DNA from 2 places in the Achromobacter sp. ISS7 genome. Region 1 is predicted to be linked to the other one. Evidence: riboswitches for the same ligand, from Rfam matches in the RefSeq annotation. Region 1 holds a riboswitch; the other holds the start of a gene.
What was found. Region 1 has a riboswitch for glycine ahead of gcvT (glycine cleavage system aminomethyltransferase GcvT). Riboswitches for the same ligand answer to the same signal wherever they lie in the genome.

Region 1 (6,940 bases):
GTGCGTGGACGGGTAGGTGATCATCAGCGCGGCCAGCTTGTCGCCGACCTGTTCGATCTTGGCGCGCAGGTCGACCAGGTCGACGTTGCCGTTGGCGTCGGACGCCACCACCACCACTTCCATGCCGGCCAGCTGCGCCGACGCGGGGTTGGTGCCGTGGGCCGACGACGGGATCAGGCAGACGTTGCGCTGGTGCTGGCCGTTGGCCTGGTGGTAGCCGCGGATCGCCAGCAGGCCGGCGTACTCGCCCTGCGCGCCCGAGTTGGGCTGCAGGCTGATGTTGTCGTAGCCGGTGATTTCGCACAGCGCGGCCGACAGGCGCGTGATCAGCTCATCGTAGCCCTTGCTCTGCGCGGCGGGCGCGAACGGGTGCACCAGCGCGAACTCGGGCCAGGTGATGGGGATCATCTCGGCCGTGGCGTTCAGCTTCATGGTGCACGAACCCAGCGGGATCATGGTGCGGTCCAGCGCCAGGTCCTTGTCGGCCAGCTTGCGCAGGTAGCGCAGCATGTCGGTTTCCGACTGCACGCTGGAGAACACCGGGTGCTTGAGGATGGCGCTTTCGCGCGCCACGGCGGCGGGAATGCCGCCGGCGGCGGCGGCGTCCAGCGCGTCGATGTCCAGTTCGACGTCATCGTGCTCCAGGCCGGCGGCGAACACGTTCACCAGGGCCTGCAGGTCGGCGGCGGTGACGGTCTCGTCCAGCGACACGGCCAGGCGGGCGCCGTCGACGCGGCGCAGGTTGACGTGCTCGCACTCGGCGGCCGTGATGATGGCCGGGGTGGCGGGGCCGGTTTCCAGCAGCAGCGTGTCGAAGAAGGTGTCGTTGGCGACCTTGAGGCCCAGCTTGCCGAGTTCGGCGCGCAGGATGGCGGTGTAGCGCTGCACGCGCTCGGCGATGCGGCGGATGCCGGCCGGGCCGTGCCAGACGGCGTACATGCCGGCCATCACGGCAAGCAGCACCTGCGCGGTGCAGATGTTCGAGGTGGCCTTCTCGCGGCGGATGTGCTGTTCGCGCGTCTGCAGGGCCAGGCGCATCGCCGGGTTGCCCTGGGCGTCCTTGGACACGCCGACCAGGCGGCCGGCCATGTTGCGCTTGAAAGCGTCCTTGCAGGCCATGAAGCCCGCGTGCGGGCCGCCGAAACCGAACGGCACGCCGAAGCGCTGGGCCGAACCGATGGCGATGTCCGCGCCCCACTCGCCCGGCGCGGCCAGCAGCGCCAGCGCCAGCAGGTCGGTGGCGACGGCCACCACCGCGCCTTGCGCGTGGGCGGCCTCGGCCAGCTTGCGGTAGTCGGCCACCGAGCCGGTGCTGTGCGGGTACTGCAGCAGCACGCCGAAGCACTCCGGCAGGCCTTCGGCCTCGTCGCCGATGGCGATCTCGATGTCCAGGCCCTCGGCGCGCGTGCGCACGACTTCGATGGTCTGCGGATGCACGTGGCGCGAGATGAAGAACACCGGGCTCTGCGACTTGGCGCCACGGCGCGCCAGCGTCATGGCTTCGGCGGCGGCGGTGCTTTCATCGAGCAGCGAGGCGTTGGAGATGTCCAGCCCGGTCAGGTCGGCGACCATGGTCTGGTAGTTCAGCAGGGCCTCCAGGCGGCCCTGCGAGATCTCGGGCTGGTACGGCGTGTAGGCCGTGTACCAGGCGGGATTCTCGAGAATGTTGCGCAACACCACGTTGGGCGTCTGCGTGCCGTAGTACCCCTGGCCGATGTAGTTGCGGAAGACCTTGTTGCGGCCGGCGATCTGCTTCAGTTCGGCCAGCACGTCGGCTTCGCTGCGCGACGGCGGCAGCGCCAGCGGCGCCTGGCTGCGGATCTTGGGCGGCACGACTTCTTCGATCAGGGCGTCCAGGCTGGGGCTGCCGATCGCGGCGAGCATGGCGGCCTGGTCGGCGTCGGAGGGGCCGATGTGGCGGGGAATGAAGTCGGTGTGGGTGTCTAGGGCGCGCGACATGGGGGGATCTCGAGATGGCGGTGTCGTCGGAGGGACGGACGGTGATGCATGGACGGGCGGCGGCGCCAGCGCCGCGCCCGCCCTGACGGGCTTAGCCGTTGGCGACGGCTTCGTAGCCGGCCGCGTCCAGCAGCTTGTCGGCATCGGCGGCGTTGACCGGCTTGATCTTGAAGATCCAGGCGGTGAAGGCCGATTCGTTGATCAGGTTGGGGTTGCTTTCCAGCTCGTCGTTGAAGGCAACGATCTCGCCGGCCACGGGCGCGTAGATGTCGGAGGCGGCCTTGACCGACTCGACCACGCCGGCGGTCTCGCCCGCGTTCAGCTTGGCGCCGACCTTGACGTCGCCGACGAAGACCAGGTCACCCAGCTGGTCCTGGGCGGTATCGGTGATGCCGACGACGAACACGTCGCCTTCGGCTTTGACCCATTCATGGGACTCGGTGTACTTGCGATCGGTGGGCAGACTCATGGGAACTCCTGGGGGATTCGGATAAGGAAATGGTGTTGCGCGCCTCGCGCCGACGGCCCTGCCCCGAGGGGCCGGCCAGCGGCGCGAAGCTTCGAGTTTACGAGTGTTCGACGGCTTTGCCGTTACGGACAAACGGCAGTTTGCAGACCAGGGCGGGCACCCACTTGCCGCGGATGTCGACCTCGACCGTGTCGCCCGCGGCCACGCCTTGCGGCAGGCGCGCGAAACCGATCGAGACGCCCAGCGTCGGCGACATGGTGCCGCTGGTCAGCTCGCCCACGCCGTGCGGGGTGCGCACCGCCATGTGGGCGCGCATCACGCCGCGCTCCTGCAGTTTCAGGCCGATGAAGGTGGCGGGCGTGGCGAACTGCTCCAGCGCGTCGCGGCCGATGAAGCGGCGCTCGGGGTTTTTCAGGGACACCGTCCAGGTCAGCGCGGCTTCGCCGGGCTGGGTCAGTTCGTCCATGTCCTGGCCGTACAGGTTCATGCCGGCTTCCAGGCGCAGCGTGTCGCGCGCGCCCAGGCCCGCCGGGCGCACGCCCTGGGCCGCCAGGTCGCGCCACAGTTGCACCGCCTCGGTGGCAGGCAGCACGATCTCGAAACCGTCTTCGCCGGTGTAGCCGGTGCGCGCCACCAGGGTGTCGTCGCCGACGCGGGCGGCCACGAACGGGGTCAGCGGCTCGCTGGCGGCCTGCCAGGCCGGACGCGCGGCCCAGACCTTGGCGCGGGCATTGGGGCCCTGCACGGCGATCATGGCCAGGTCACGGCGCGGCGTGATGGCGACGTCGAACTTGCCGGCCTGCTTGACGCGCTGCATCCAGGCCATGTCCTTGTCGGCCGTGCCGGCATTGACCACCACGCGCCATTCATCGGCGGCGAAGAAGTAGACGATCAGGTCGTCGATGACGCCGCCCTGCGGGTTCAGCATGCAGGTGTAGAGCGCCTTGCCGGGCACGGTCAGCTTGGCCACGTCATTGGCCACCAGGCGCTGCAGGAAGGCAAAGGCATCGGGGCCGGTGACGTCGGCGTTGAGCATGTGCGAAACGTCGAACATGCCGGCGTCCTGGCGCACCGCGTGGTGTTCTTCCAGTTGCGAGCCGTAGGCCAGGGGCATGTCCCAGCCGCCGAAATCGACCATGCGGGCGCCGGAGGCGATGTGTTCGTCGGCCAGCGGGGTGCGTTTGAGGGTTGCGGACATGCGCGGGTACTCCGGAGCGGCAGCGGTGCCAGGGTTACGGAATGCCGCCGGCGGACAGGAAACGCCCGCGCAACGGCTGAATTTTCCGCCCCTCTGTCCTTTTGCCTGAGAGTTGCCCCGCGTGGCGGGTTTGCACCTTCGGCGCCTGGGCTGCGCGCTATGTCCCTGTTTGGGCAGCGGCGCCAGGTCTCTCCAGAGTGCTGCTTTGCCGCGTCCGCGCGGTAAAAACCGGGACAGGGCAAACATGCGCGGTATGGGATACCTGAGCGATTCTGGGCGAATTGCGCCTTCGGCGGCGGCCGCGGACGGCCGCTCTCTCCCGCAACATGCGTGACAGCGCCGAAAGCATACCGCGAAACGCCGTTCCGTTGTTGATCCACGGCCTTGATACGCGGCCTCGATCCGAGGCCGCGGGCCCGCCCCCCGCGCGACGGCCGCTCAGCCCAGCGCGGTGTCCAGCAGCATCATCAGCACGAAGCCCAGCATCAGCCCGCAGGTGGCGTAGACCTCGTGCCCCTTGCGGTGCGATTCCGGGATGATCTCGTGGCTGATCACGAACAGCATCGCCCCGGCGGCGAAACCCAGCCCCCACGGCAGCAGCGCCGCCGACCAGCCCACCACCGCCGCGCCCAGCACCGCGCCGACCGGCTCGACCAGGCCCGACAGCATGCCCAGCGCCACCGCGAACGCGCGCTTGTAGCCGGCGGCGATCAAGGCCACGGCCACCACCAGCCCCTCGGGAATGTCCTGGATGGCGATGCCGGTGGCCAACGCCGTGCCGCGCACCGGATCGTTGCCGGCGTAGCCCACGCCGATGGCCAGGCCCTCGGGCAGGTTGTGCAGCGTGATCGCGAAGACGAACAGCCAGGTGCGGCGCAGGCGGTGCGCCTCGATGCCCTCGCGGCCCTTGATGAAGTGCTCGTGCGGCAGCAGCCGGTCCATCAGCAGCAGTACCGCCGCGCCCAGCAGGATGGCGGCGCCCACCGTCAGGCCCGCGCCCCACGGGCCGGCGCCCTGGGCCTCGGCCGCCGCGATGCCCGGCGCCACCAGCGAAAAGGCGCTGGCCGCCAGCATCACGCCGGCGCCGAAGCCGAACATGCTGTCCTGCATCTTCTGCGGGATGGTGCGCGCGAACAGCACCGGCAGCGTGCCGGCGGCGGTGGCGCCGGCCGCCACCATGCCGCCCAGCAGCGCGTCGGCCACGTGCGGCGCGTGCTCGTTGAAATAGACCCACATCTGGTGCAGGCCCAGGCAGGCGACCAGCACCGCCAGCGTCCAGACACTGACGCTGATGGCCGCGGGCCGGATGCGATGACGGCTGAAAGTGTTCATGGACCGCTGCCCCCGCGCAATGCCGGCTCAGCCCACGGCGGCGGCGTAGCGGCGCGCCACCTCGGGCCAATCGATCACATTGTAGAAGGCGCCGATGTATTCCGGCCGGCGGTTCTGGTACTTCAGATAGTAGGCGTGCTCCCACACGTCCAGCCCCAGGATCGGCGTGTTGCCCTGCATCAGCGGGCTGTCTTGGTTGGCGCTGCTTTCCACCAGCAGCTTGCCGGCCGGCGTGACGCTGAGCCAGGCCCAGCCGCTGCCGAAGCGCGTCAGCGCCGCCTTGGTGAAGGCTTCGCGGAAGGCCGCGTGGCCGCCCAGTTCGGCGTCGATGGCGCGGGCCAGGGCGCCGTCGGGCTCGCCGCCGCCCTGCGGCGACATCACCGACCAGAACAGGCTGTGGTTGGCGTGGCCGCCGCCGTTGTTGCGCACCGCGCCGCGGATGGCCTCGGGCAGTTGGTCGATGCGCGCCACCAGGGCGTCGACCGGCTCGTCGGTGGCGATGCCGGCGCCGTCCAGCGCGGCGTTCAGGTTGTTGACGTAGGTCTGGTGGTGCTTGCTGTGGTGGATCTCCATCGTCAGGGCGTCGATGTTCGGCTCGAGCGCGTCGTAGGCGTAAGGCAGGGGCGGCAAGGTGTAGGCCAAGGCGGTCTCCGTCGGGCGACGCTGCCGGTGATGACAAGCGTCTGATTTTTAGAAATACAAATGATAGGTATTTTTATTTGATATCACAACGATAACGTTGCAATGCCTGTCATGCAGCCAGGCTATGAGCCGCGCAGGCCCTTGGCGGGCAGCACGAAGCGTGCCCGCGCCGATGGGCGGGAAACGCGTGGGACGAAGCGGGCGGCGCGCCCGGAGAATGCGGCTGGAGCGCCTAGAGCGCGTTGCCGCAGGCGACGCCCGAGGCCCAGGCCCACTGGAAGTTGTAGCCGCCGAGCCAGCCGGTGACGTCCACGGCCTCGCCGATGAAGTACAGGCCGGGGGTGGTCTTGGCCTGCATCGACTTCTGGTCCAGGCCGCGGGTGTCGACGCCGCCGCGCATGACCTCGGCCTTCTTGTAGCCGGCGGTGCCGCTGGGCACCAGCGTCCACTGGTGGATGTCCTGCGCCAGGGCGCGCAGGGTCTTGTCGGGCGCGTCGGCCAGGCGCAGCGCCGCCAGGCCCGGCTTGCCGCCCTGCTCCGCCAGCTGCAGCCAGCGGTCGGCCAGGCGCTTGGGCCACAGGCCGGCCAGCACCGTGTGCAATTGCTGCCGGTTGCCGGACTTGGCGGCCAGCAGTTCGGCGGCCAGGTCGCGCCCCGGCGCCAGGTCGATGACGATCGGCTCGCCCGGTTTCCAGAAGCTGGAGATCTGCAGGATGGCCGGGCCCGACAGGCCGCGATGGGTGAACAGCAGGTCCTCGAGGAACTCGCCGCGCGCCTTGCCCTGCCCCGTGGCCAGGTTGACCTCCAGCGCCACGCCGGACAGTTCCGACAACGGCTGCCAGTGCGCGGCGTCGAAGGTCAGCGGCACCAGCGCCGGCCGCGGCTCGACCACCTTCAGGCCAAACTGGCGCGCCAGCTTCAGGCCGAAGTCGGTCGCGCCCAGCTGCGGGATCGCCATGCCGCCCGTGGCCACCACCAGCTTGGCCGCGCGGATCGCGCCCTGGCTGGTGCGCAGCTCGAAGCCGGCCTCGCCATGGGCTACCTCGGCCACCTGGCAGCCCATGCGCCATTGCACCCCGCCGGCGTCGCATTCGGCGCGCAGCATCTCGATGATGGATTCGCTGGAATCGTCGCAGAACAGCTGGCCGCGGTGCTTCTCGTGCCAGGCGATGCGGTGGCGCTTGAGCAGCGCCAGGAAGTCCTGCGGCGTGTAGCCCGCCAACGCCGACCGGCAGAAATGCGGATTGTCGGACAGGAAGTTGGCGGGACCGGCGCCGAGGTTGGTGAAGTTGCAGCGGCCGCCGCCCGAGATGCGGATCTTCTCGGCCAGCCGCTCGGCG
Region 2 (6,940 bases), 2.4 Mb from region 1:
CCCTTCCTGCTGGGCGGGCTGGCCGGCATTCCGCTGGGCGTGCTGGTCCTGCCGCACCTGGACATGGACTGGTTCAAGGCGGTGCTGGGCGCGCTGCTGGCGCTGTGGTGCCCGGTGATGCTGATGGCGCAGCGCCTGCCGCGCATCGGCGGCAACCGCTGGGGCGACGGCGCGGTGGGCCTGGTGGGCGGCGTGCTGGGCGGCATCGGCGGCTTCGCCGGCAGCGTGCCGACGCTGTGGTGCACGCTGCGCGGCTTCAACAAGGACACGCAGCGCGCCGTGATCCAGAACTTCAATCTGTCGATGCTGTCGGTGACCATGGCGATCTACCTGGCCACCGGCATCGTCACGCGCGACATGGCGCCCATGTTCGCAGTGGTGGCGCCGGCCATGCTGATCCCCACGCTGCTCGGCACGCGCCTGTATATCGGCATTTCCGAAGTGACGTTCCGGCGCATGGTGCTCGGGCTGCTGACCTGCTCGGGCCTGACGCTGCTGGCGTCGTCGGTGCCGCAGCTGCTGGCGCGCTAGCCGCGCCGGCATCAAGCGCCTTGCATTGACCGCCCCAGGCACGCCGGGCTATGGTCGCCGGATCATCAAATTCGGCTTGAAGATCATGAATCCTTCCCGCATGCTGCCCGGCACGCGCGCCCTGCGGACGTTCGAGGCCGCGGGCCGGCTGCTGAATTTCACCCGCGCCGCGGACGAGGTGGGCCTGACGCCCGCCGCGGTCAGCTACCAGATCAAGGAAATCGAGGACCAGCTCGGCCTGGTGCTGTTCACGCGCAACAGCCGCAGCATCCAGCTGACGCCGGCCGGCGCGGTGCTGCTGGAAGCGACCGCCGATGCGCTCGACGGCCTGCGGCGCGCCGTCGGCCGCGCCCAGCGCATGGCGCGCGGTGCCGGCCACCTGCGCCTGTCGCTGGAAGCGCGCTTCGCCACCCACTGGTTGCTGCCGCGCCTGGCGCGTTTTCGCGCGGCCCATCCGGGCCTGGAACTGACCTTCGACATCAGCGACCAGGTGCGCGATTTCGAGATCGACGATATCGATGCCGCGATCCGCTTCGGCGCCGGCCGTTACCCCGGCGCGCGGGCCGACCGCCTGTTCGCCACCACGCTGGCGCCGATCGCCAGCCCCGCCTTGCTCGCCAGCGGACCGGCCATCGCGTCGCCGCGCGACCTGGCGCGCTACCCGCTGAGTCACGTCGATTGCGTGGCCGATGGCATGGTCTGGCCAGACTGGAAAATGTGGCTGGCGGCGGCCGGCGTCGGCGATGTCGACGCCAGCCGCAGCCTGGCGTTTCCAGATTCCAGCCACGTGGCGCAGGCGGCGCTGGACGGCAGCGCCGTGGGCCTGCTGGAACCGGCCATGGTGGCCGCCGATCTCGCCAGCGGGCGGCTGGTCAGGCTGTTCGATATCGACGTCGGCATGGCGCCGGACTTCGCCTATTACCTGGTCTATCCGCAGGGCAGCGCGGACGACGCGCGGGTGATGGCGTTGCGGGAGTGGCTGGCGCGGGAATCCTGCGCTACGGCAGCGCCACCGCTTCCCTGACGCTCGCCGCCAGCATCTGCGCGGTCGCCGCGGACAGCGTCCAGCCCAGGTGCCCGTGGCCGGTGTTGTAGAACACGCCGGGGCGCTTGCCCGGACCGACGCGCGGCATCATGTCGGGCATCATCGGCCGCAGTCCGCACCACGGCACCACGCGCGCGGTGCGCACGCCGGGAAAGTGGCGGCGGGTCCAGTCGACCAGGGGCTGGATGCGTTCGGCGCGGATGTCCAGGTTGAAGCCATTGAACTCGGCGGTGCCGGCCACGCGGAAGCGCTCGCCCAGGCGGCTGGTGACGATCTTGGCGGCTTCGTCCAGCAGGCTCACGGTGGGCGCGGCCGCCTGGCTCGCGGCGTCGTCCAGGTGCACGCTGATCGAATAGCCCTTGACCGGGTAGATGTTCAGGCGGTCGCCCAGCTGCCGCGCGAACTGGCGGCTGGCGGCGCCGGCGCAGACGACGATGGCGTCGGCCTCGTGCTGTTCGCGCCGCGCGCCGTCCTCGCGCGCCACGTCCAGCACGTAGGGCAGGCCGTCGCGGCTGATGGCGCGGATGTCGGCATCCTGTTCGAAACGCACGCCGCGCCGCAGGCACGCCTGCGCCAGGCCGCTGGTGAACTTGTGGATGTCGCCGGTGGCGTCGGACGGCGTGTAGAAGCCGCCGTGGCAGGGCGTGCTCAGCGTCGGTTCGATGCCGCGGATTTCCTCCGGCGTGACGGCGTGCCGTTCCAGCCCGCCCTCGCGCAGCAGCGCGTTGGCGCGGCGCGCGGTCTCGAAGCTGGCGGCGTCGTGGTAGATGTGCAGGATGCCGCGACGTTGCAGGTCGAAGTCGATGCCTTCCTCGACCGCCATGGCGTACAGGTGCTCGCGCGCCTCGATCGCCATGCGGGTGGTGGCGATGGTGTTCTGGCGGTAGTTGCGGATCTGCCCCATGAACTGGGCCAGCCACGAATACTTGTGCCAGCTCGGGCGCGGGTTGAGCAGCAGCGGCGCGTTGTGGCGGCCGAGCCAGCGCAGGCCCTTCATGACGGTGGCGGCGCTGTTCCAGACTTCGGCGTTGCTGGCGGACAGCTGGCCGCCGTTGGCGTAGGACGTCTCCATGGCGGGATAGCGTTGGCGGTCGTAGACGGTGACGTCGTAGCCCAGTTTGCTCAAGGCGTAGGCGGACGTGACGCCGGTGATACCGGCGCCAATGATGGCGATGCGGGGCATGATGGCTCCAGATGGCGTGGCCACGACCCAATGATCGTGGCACCCCATCTGTCTCTGTACCTGAGAGCTTCACCCGGGCGCGGCGGCGCGGGTTCCCCTTCGGTGGGCGCCAGGCGCCTCTCTCCAGATTGTCTAGACCGCGCAGTCCTGTTGCCTGAGAGTTTCCGGGGCGGTTGCTCCGTCGGCGCCCGCCACGGGGGACGGGACTCTTCTGCGGGGTTTTGAATCGACGAAACCGAGAATAGCCAAAATTCGTCGGGCGCGGCACTCAGGGTTAATACCAGGGTGGCGCGGGATTGGCTCTACACTGGGCGCCGACCCGCCGGCACGCGCCGGCCAAGAAAACGATAGGACGATCTCGCATGCGCGCTCCGGCAATGCCCCGTGTTTTCCCGCGGCCCAAGACCCTGACATCGGCCCTGGCCCTGAGCCTGGTGTTGGCCGGCGCCGCCTCGGCTAGCCCGGCCGCGACGCAGGCCGCCTCCCCAGCCGCCAGCGCACAGGCGCCCGCCGCCAGGTCATCCACGGCGCCGGCTGCCGCACCCGCCAAGGCCGATCGCGCCACGGCCGCCGTCGACGCCGCGGTGGCCGACGTCATGCGCCAGTACGGCATCGCCGGCATGGCCATCGGCGTCAGCCGCGACGGCGAGCAGCGCTTCTTCAACTACGGCGATGCCTCGCGCGAGCCGCGGCGCGCGGTCTCCAGCGACACGCTGTTCGAGCTGGGATCGATCAGCAAGACCTTCACCGTCACGCTGGCCGCCTACGCGCAGGCCACGGGCCGCCTGTCGCTGGCCGACAGTCCGGCCAAATGGGTGCCCGAATTGCAGGGCAGCGAATTCGCCAAGATGACGCTGGTGAACCTGGCCACGCACACCGCCGGCGGTTTCCCGCTGCAGGTGCCGGACGCGGTGCAGACCATGGCGCAGCTGATGGACTACCTGAAGGCGTGGACGCCGCAATACGCGCCCGGCACGCGGCGCACCTACGCCAACCCCAGCATCGGCATGCTGGGCGTGGTGGCGGCGCGCGCGCTGGGCGAGCCCTACGTGGTGGCGATGGAGCAGCAGCTGTTTCCCAAGCTGGGGCTGCGCGACACCTACCTGGAAGTGCCGCCGCGCAAGATGCCCGACTACGCCCAGGGCTACGACAAGCAGGACGCGCCGGTGCGCGTGAATCCGGGCGTGCTGGCCGACGAGGCCTACGGCGTGAAGTCCAGCGCCCGCGACATGCTGCGCTTCGTCGAGATCAACCTGGGCACCGCGCCGGTCGACGCCACGCTGCAGCGCGCCATCGCCGAGACCCACACCGGCTATTACCAGCTGGGCGCGATGACGCAGGACCTGATCTGGGAGCAGTACCGCTATCCGGTCTCGGTGGACGATCTGGTGCACGGCAATTCCGCCAAGGTCGCGTTCGAGACCCTGCCGGTCCAGGCGCTGCAACCGCCGCTGGCGCCGCAGCAGGCGGTGTGGATCAACAAGACCGGCGCCACCAATGGCTTCGGCGCCTACGTGGCGTTCGTGCCGTCGCGCAAGCTCGGCATCGTGATCCTGGCCAACCGCAACTATCCCAACGAGGCGCGGGTGCGGTTGGCGTTGAGGGTGCTCAAGGCGCTGGCGCCGTAAAGGCCGCGCCGGCCGGCGGGCGCCCGCCGCCGGCGTTCATGACCTGCCGGTTGCGGCTGTCTCGCCAGCCGTCCTGGCGCCATCGAACTTCGGCAGCAACCCCATGATCTCCAGCCGCGCGCACAGCTCGCCCAGCCGCCGCAGCTTGTACGCCTCCACGTCCATGCCGGCATAGTCGTAGAAGCCCTGGCCTTCGCGCAGGCCGTTACGCCCCTGTTCCATGTTGCGTTCGATGATGGCCGGGGCCGCGAAGCGCGGGTCGAGCGCGCCGGACAGGTAGCGCGAGGCGTAGTAGAGGATGTCGCCGCCGCCCCAGTCGATGAACTCCAGCAGTCCCAGCACCGAGAAGCGCAGGCCGAAGCCCAGTCGCACGGCGGTGTCGATGTCCTCGGCGCTGGCCACGCCTTCCTCGACCATGCGGGCGGCCTCGTTCATGGCCAGCGCCTGGATGCGCGGCACGATGTAGCCGGCCGCCGGGGCGCATTGCACCGGCGTCTTGGCGGCCAGACGCAGCACCGCCAGCAGCTCCTGCAAGGCCGCGTCGGCGGTCTGCGGGCCGCGGCTCACTTCCACCAGCGGAATCAGGTAGGCGGGGTTGAGCCAGTGCGCGTTGAGGAAGCGGCCGGGCTCGCGCACCATGCCGGCCAGCTCGGTGACCAGGAAGGTCGAGGTGGTGGAGGCGATGACGCTGTCCGCCGCGCAGACCTCGCCGAGCCAGGCGAAGGTGTCGCGCTTGATGTCCAGTTGCTCGGGCACCGCCTCGAACACCACGCGGGCGCGGGCCACGTCGGCCACGGCGTCCTCGCGCGCCACCAGGCGCACGCGGCCCAGCGCGGTGTCGGCCTGGGCGTCGTCCAGCAGGCCCAGCCGCACCAGCGTGCCCAGTTCGCGCCGCAGTCCGCCCAGCACGCGGGCGAAGGTCTCGGCCCGCTCGCCGCGCGCGCGCGGCTTGATGTCGATCAGCGTGACCTCCAGTCCGGCATGCAGGTACGACAGGGCGATGCCCATGCCCATGCGGCCGGCGCCGACCACGCACAAGGTCCGTTCCATGGTCAGCATCCTTGCGCGAGCAGCGCGGCCATGTCGGCGCGCGACAGGGTGTCCAGCCCCAGCGCTTCGAGCGTGCGGCCCTCGGCGTACAGGTCGCGGCCGGTGACGGCCGACGCCACGCTCAGCAGGCCCTGCGCCACCGGCGTGGGCACGCCGGCCCAGCGGCCGGTCGACACCAGGAACGACAGGCCCAGGCGCGTGTCCTCCAGCATGTAGCGGTGCGTGCCCAGGTCGATGGTCTCGCGCCAGTCGCCGCTGTCGGTCAGCTTGCCGTGGGCGCCGCGGCCGTACATCCACTCGTCGCCCTCGCTGGCGTAGTGGTCGGCCAGCGGAAAGTGCGGCGCGGCGTAGCCGAGCGCGGCGCGGATGGCGATGCGTTCGGCGTCCAGCGCGTCGGTCACGCGGCGGATCGACGGCTGCGTGCCTTCGTTGTGGATGTCCCAGCGCTCGAAGTGTTCGAGCGGACCGGCGTTCATCAGGATCAGTGGCGGATGGATCACCGGGCCGGCATTCATCAGGGCGCCCGACAGCGCGTCCTCGATCGGCTCGATGCTGGGGTAGGCCCGCGCCAGCGTCTCGAACGCGGGGCCGGCCAGGCGGCGGGGGAAAACGCCGGTGGGCAGGCGGGTGGCGTAGGCGCTGATGACGACGCGGTCGCCATGCTTGCGCGCCAGGTAGGGCAGCGTGCCGGTCTCGGCGAAGGCGACCTCGGCGCGGTTGCCGGCGTCCTTCAGGGCGCGGGCGAACAGATAGCTGCCGAAGGTGCCGGGCGGCAGGAACACCACCTGGCCGTCGCGCAGGTGCGGCGCCAGTTCGGGCGCCAGCGCGGCGTGCGTGGTGGACGGCAGCGGAATCACCAGCAGCGCCGCGTCCTCGGTGGCGCTGGCCAGGTCGGCGGCCAGCGCGATCTGGCCGGGCGCGTCGCCCAGCGCGATGCGGCGCGTGCCGCGATAGTCGGTGACTTCCAGGGCGCCGTCGCGGCGCAGGCCATCAAAGGCCGCGCCGTCGCGGCGCCACAGGCGTACCTGGTGTCCCTTTTCCGCCAGGTCGGCGGCCGCCGCGTAGCAGCCGTGGCCGCCTCCAATAACACCGATGCGCATGATCAAGCTCCTTCGAGAGAGCTTCGATGCTATCGACGGCGCGCGGGCGAGGCTGCGCCGCACGCGCAAGTTGCATACGGAATCGGCAACGAAATCGGCGCGGGCGGGGCGGTGCCGTCATGCCGCGACGCGGCGGGGGGCCGCGCGGCGTGGCGCCGCGCGCGTCAACAGGCGCGGGCGCGGCGTTGCTTGAGCGTTTCGGACGGCAGGCAGCCGTAGCGCTTGCGGTAATGCGTGGCGAAGTGGCCGAAGCTGGTCACGCCGCAGCGCAGCAGGATGTCGGTGACGCTGTCGCCGTCGCGCGCCTCGACCAGCGCCGCGTGCGCCCGCGCCAGGCGGCGGTTGCGCAGGTAGTCGCTGGGGCTTTGCTTGAGGAACTGGGCGAAGCCGTTCTGCAGCGTGC

Region 2: linked by a shared signal. The riboswitch ahead of AC1HFW_RS13655 (D-amino acid dehydrogenase) and the one ahead of gcvT (glycine cleavage system aminomethyltransferase GcvT) in region 1 are both predicted to bind glycine.

The regions. Positions count from the first base shown of each region.
Region 1 covers NZ_JAWRZD010000001.1:5,435,140-5,442,079, reverse strand. Annotated here, with positions in the region: gene gcvP (aminomethyl-transferring glycine dehydrogenase) at 1-1,959, opposite strand, end outside; gene gcvH (glycine cleavage system protein GcvH) at 2,051-2,428, opposite strand; gene gcvT (glycine cleavage system aminomethyltransferase GcvT) at 2,526-3,626, opposite strand; glycine riboswitch at 3,710-3,832, opposite strand; glycine riboswitch at 3,866-3,958, opposite strand; gene AC1HFW_RS24720 (ZIP family metal transporter) at 4,065-4,958, opposite strand; gene AC1HFW_RS24715 (superoxide dismutase) at 4,986-5,600, opposite strand; gene AC1HFW_RS24710 (BaiN/RdsA family NAD(P)/FAD-dependent oxidoreductase) at 5,833-6,940, opposite strand, start outside.
Region 2 covers NZ_JAWRZD010000001.1:3,034,242-3,041,181, reverse strand. Annotated here, with positions in the region: gene AC1HFW_RS13665 (sulfite exporter TauE/SafE family protein) at 1-531, shown strand, start outside; gene AC1HFW_RS13660 (LysR substrate-binding domain-containing protein) at 617-1,555, shown strand; gene AC1HFW_RS13655 (D-amino acid dehydrogenase) at 1,530-2,759, opposite strand; glycine riboswitch at 2,804-2,890, opposite strand; glycine riboswitch at 2,892-2,983, opposite strand; gene blaELC (ELC family class C beta-lactamase) at 3,122-4,387, shown strand; gene AC1HFW_RS13645 (3-hydroxybutyryl-CoA dehydrogenase) at 4,424-5,437, opposite strand; gene AC1HFW_RS13640 (NAD/NADP octopine/nopaline dehydrogenase family protein) at 5,440-6,537, opposite strand; gene AC1HFW_RS13635 (AraC-like ligand-binding domain-containing protein) at 6,702-6,940, opposite strand, start outside.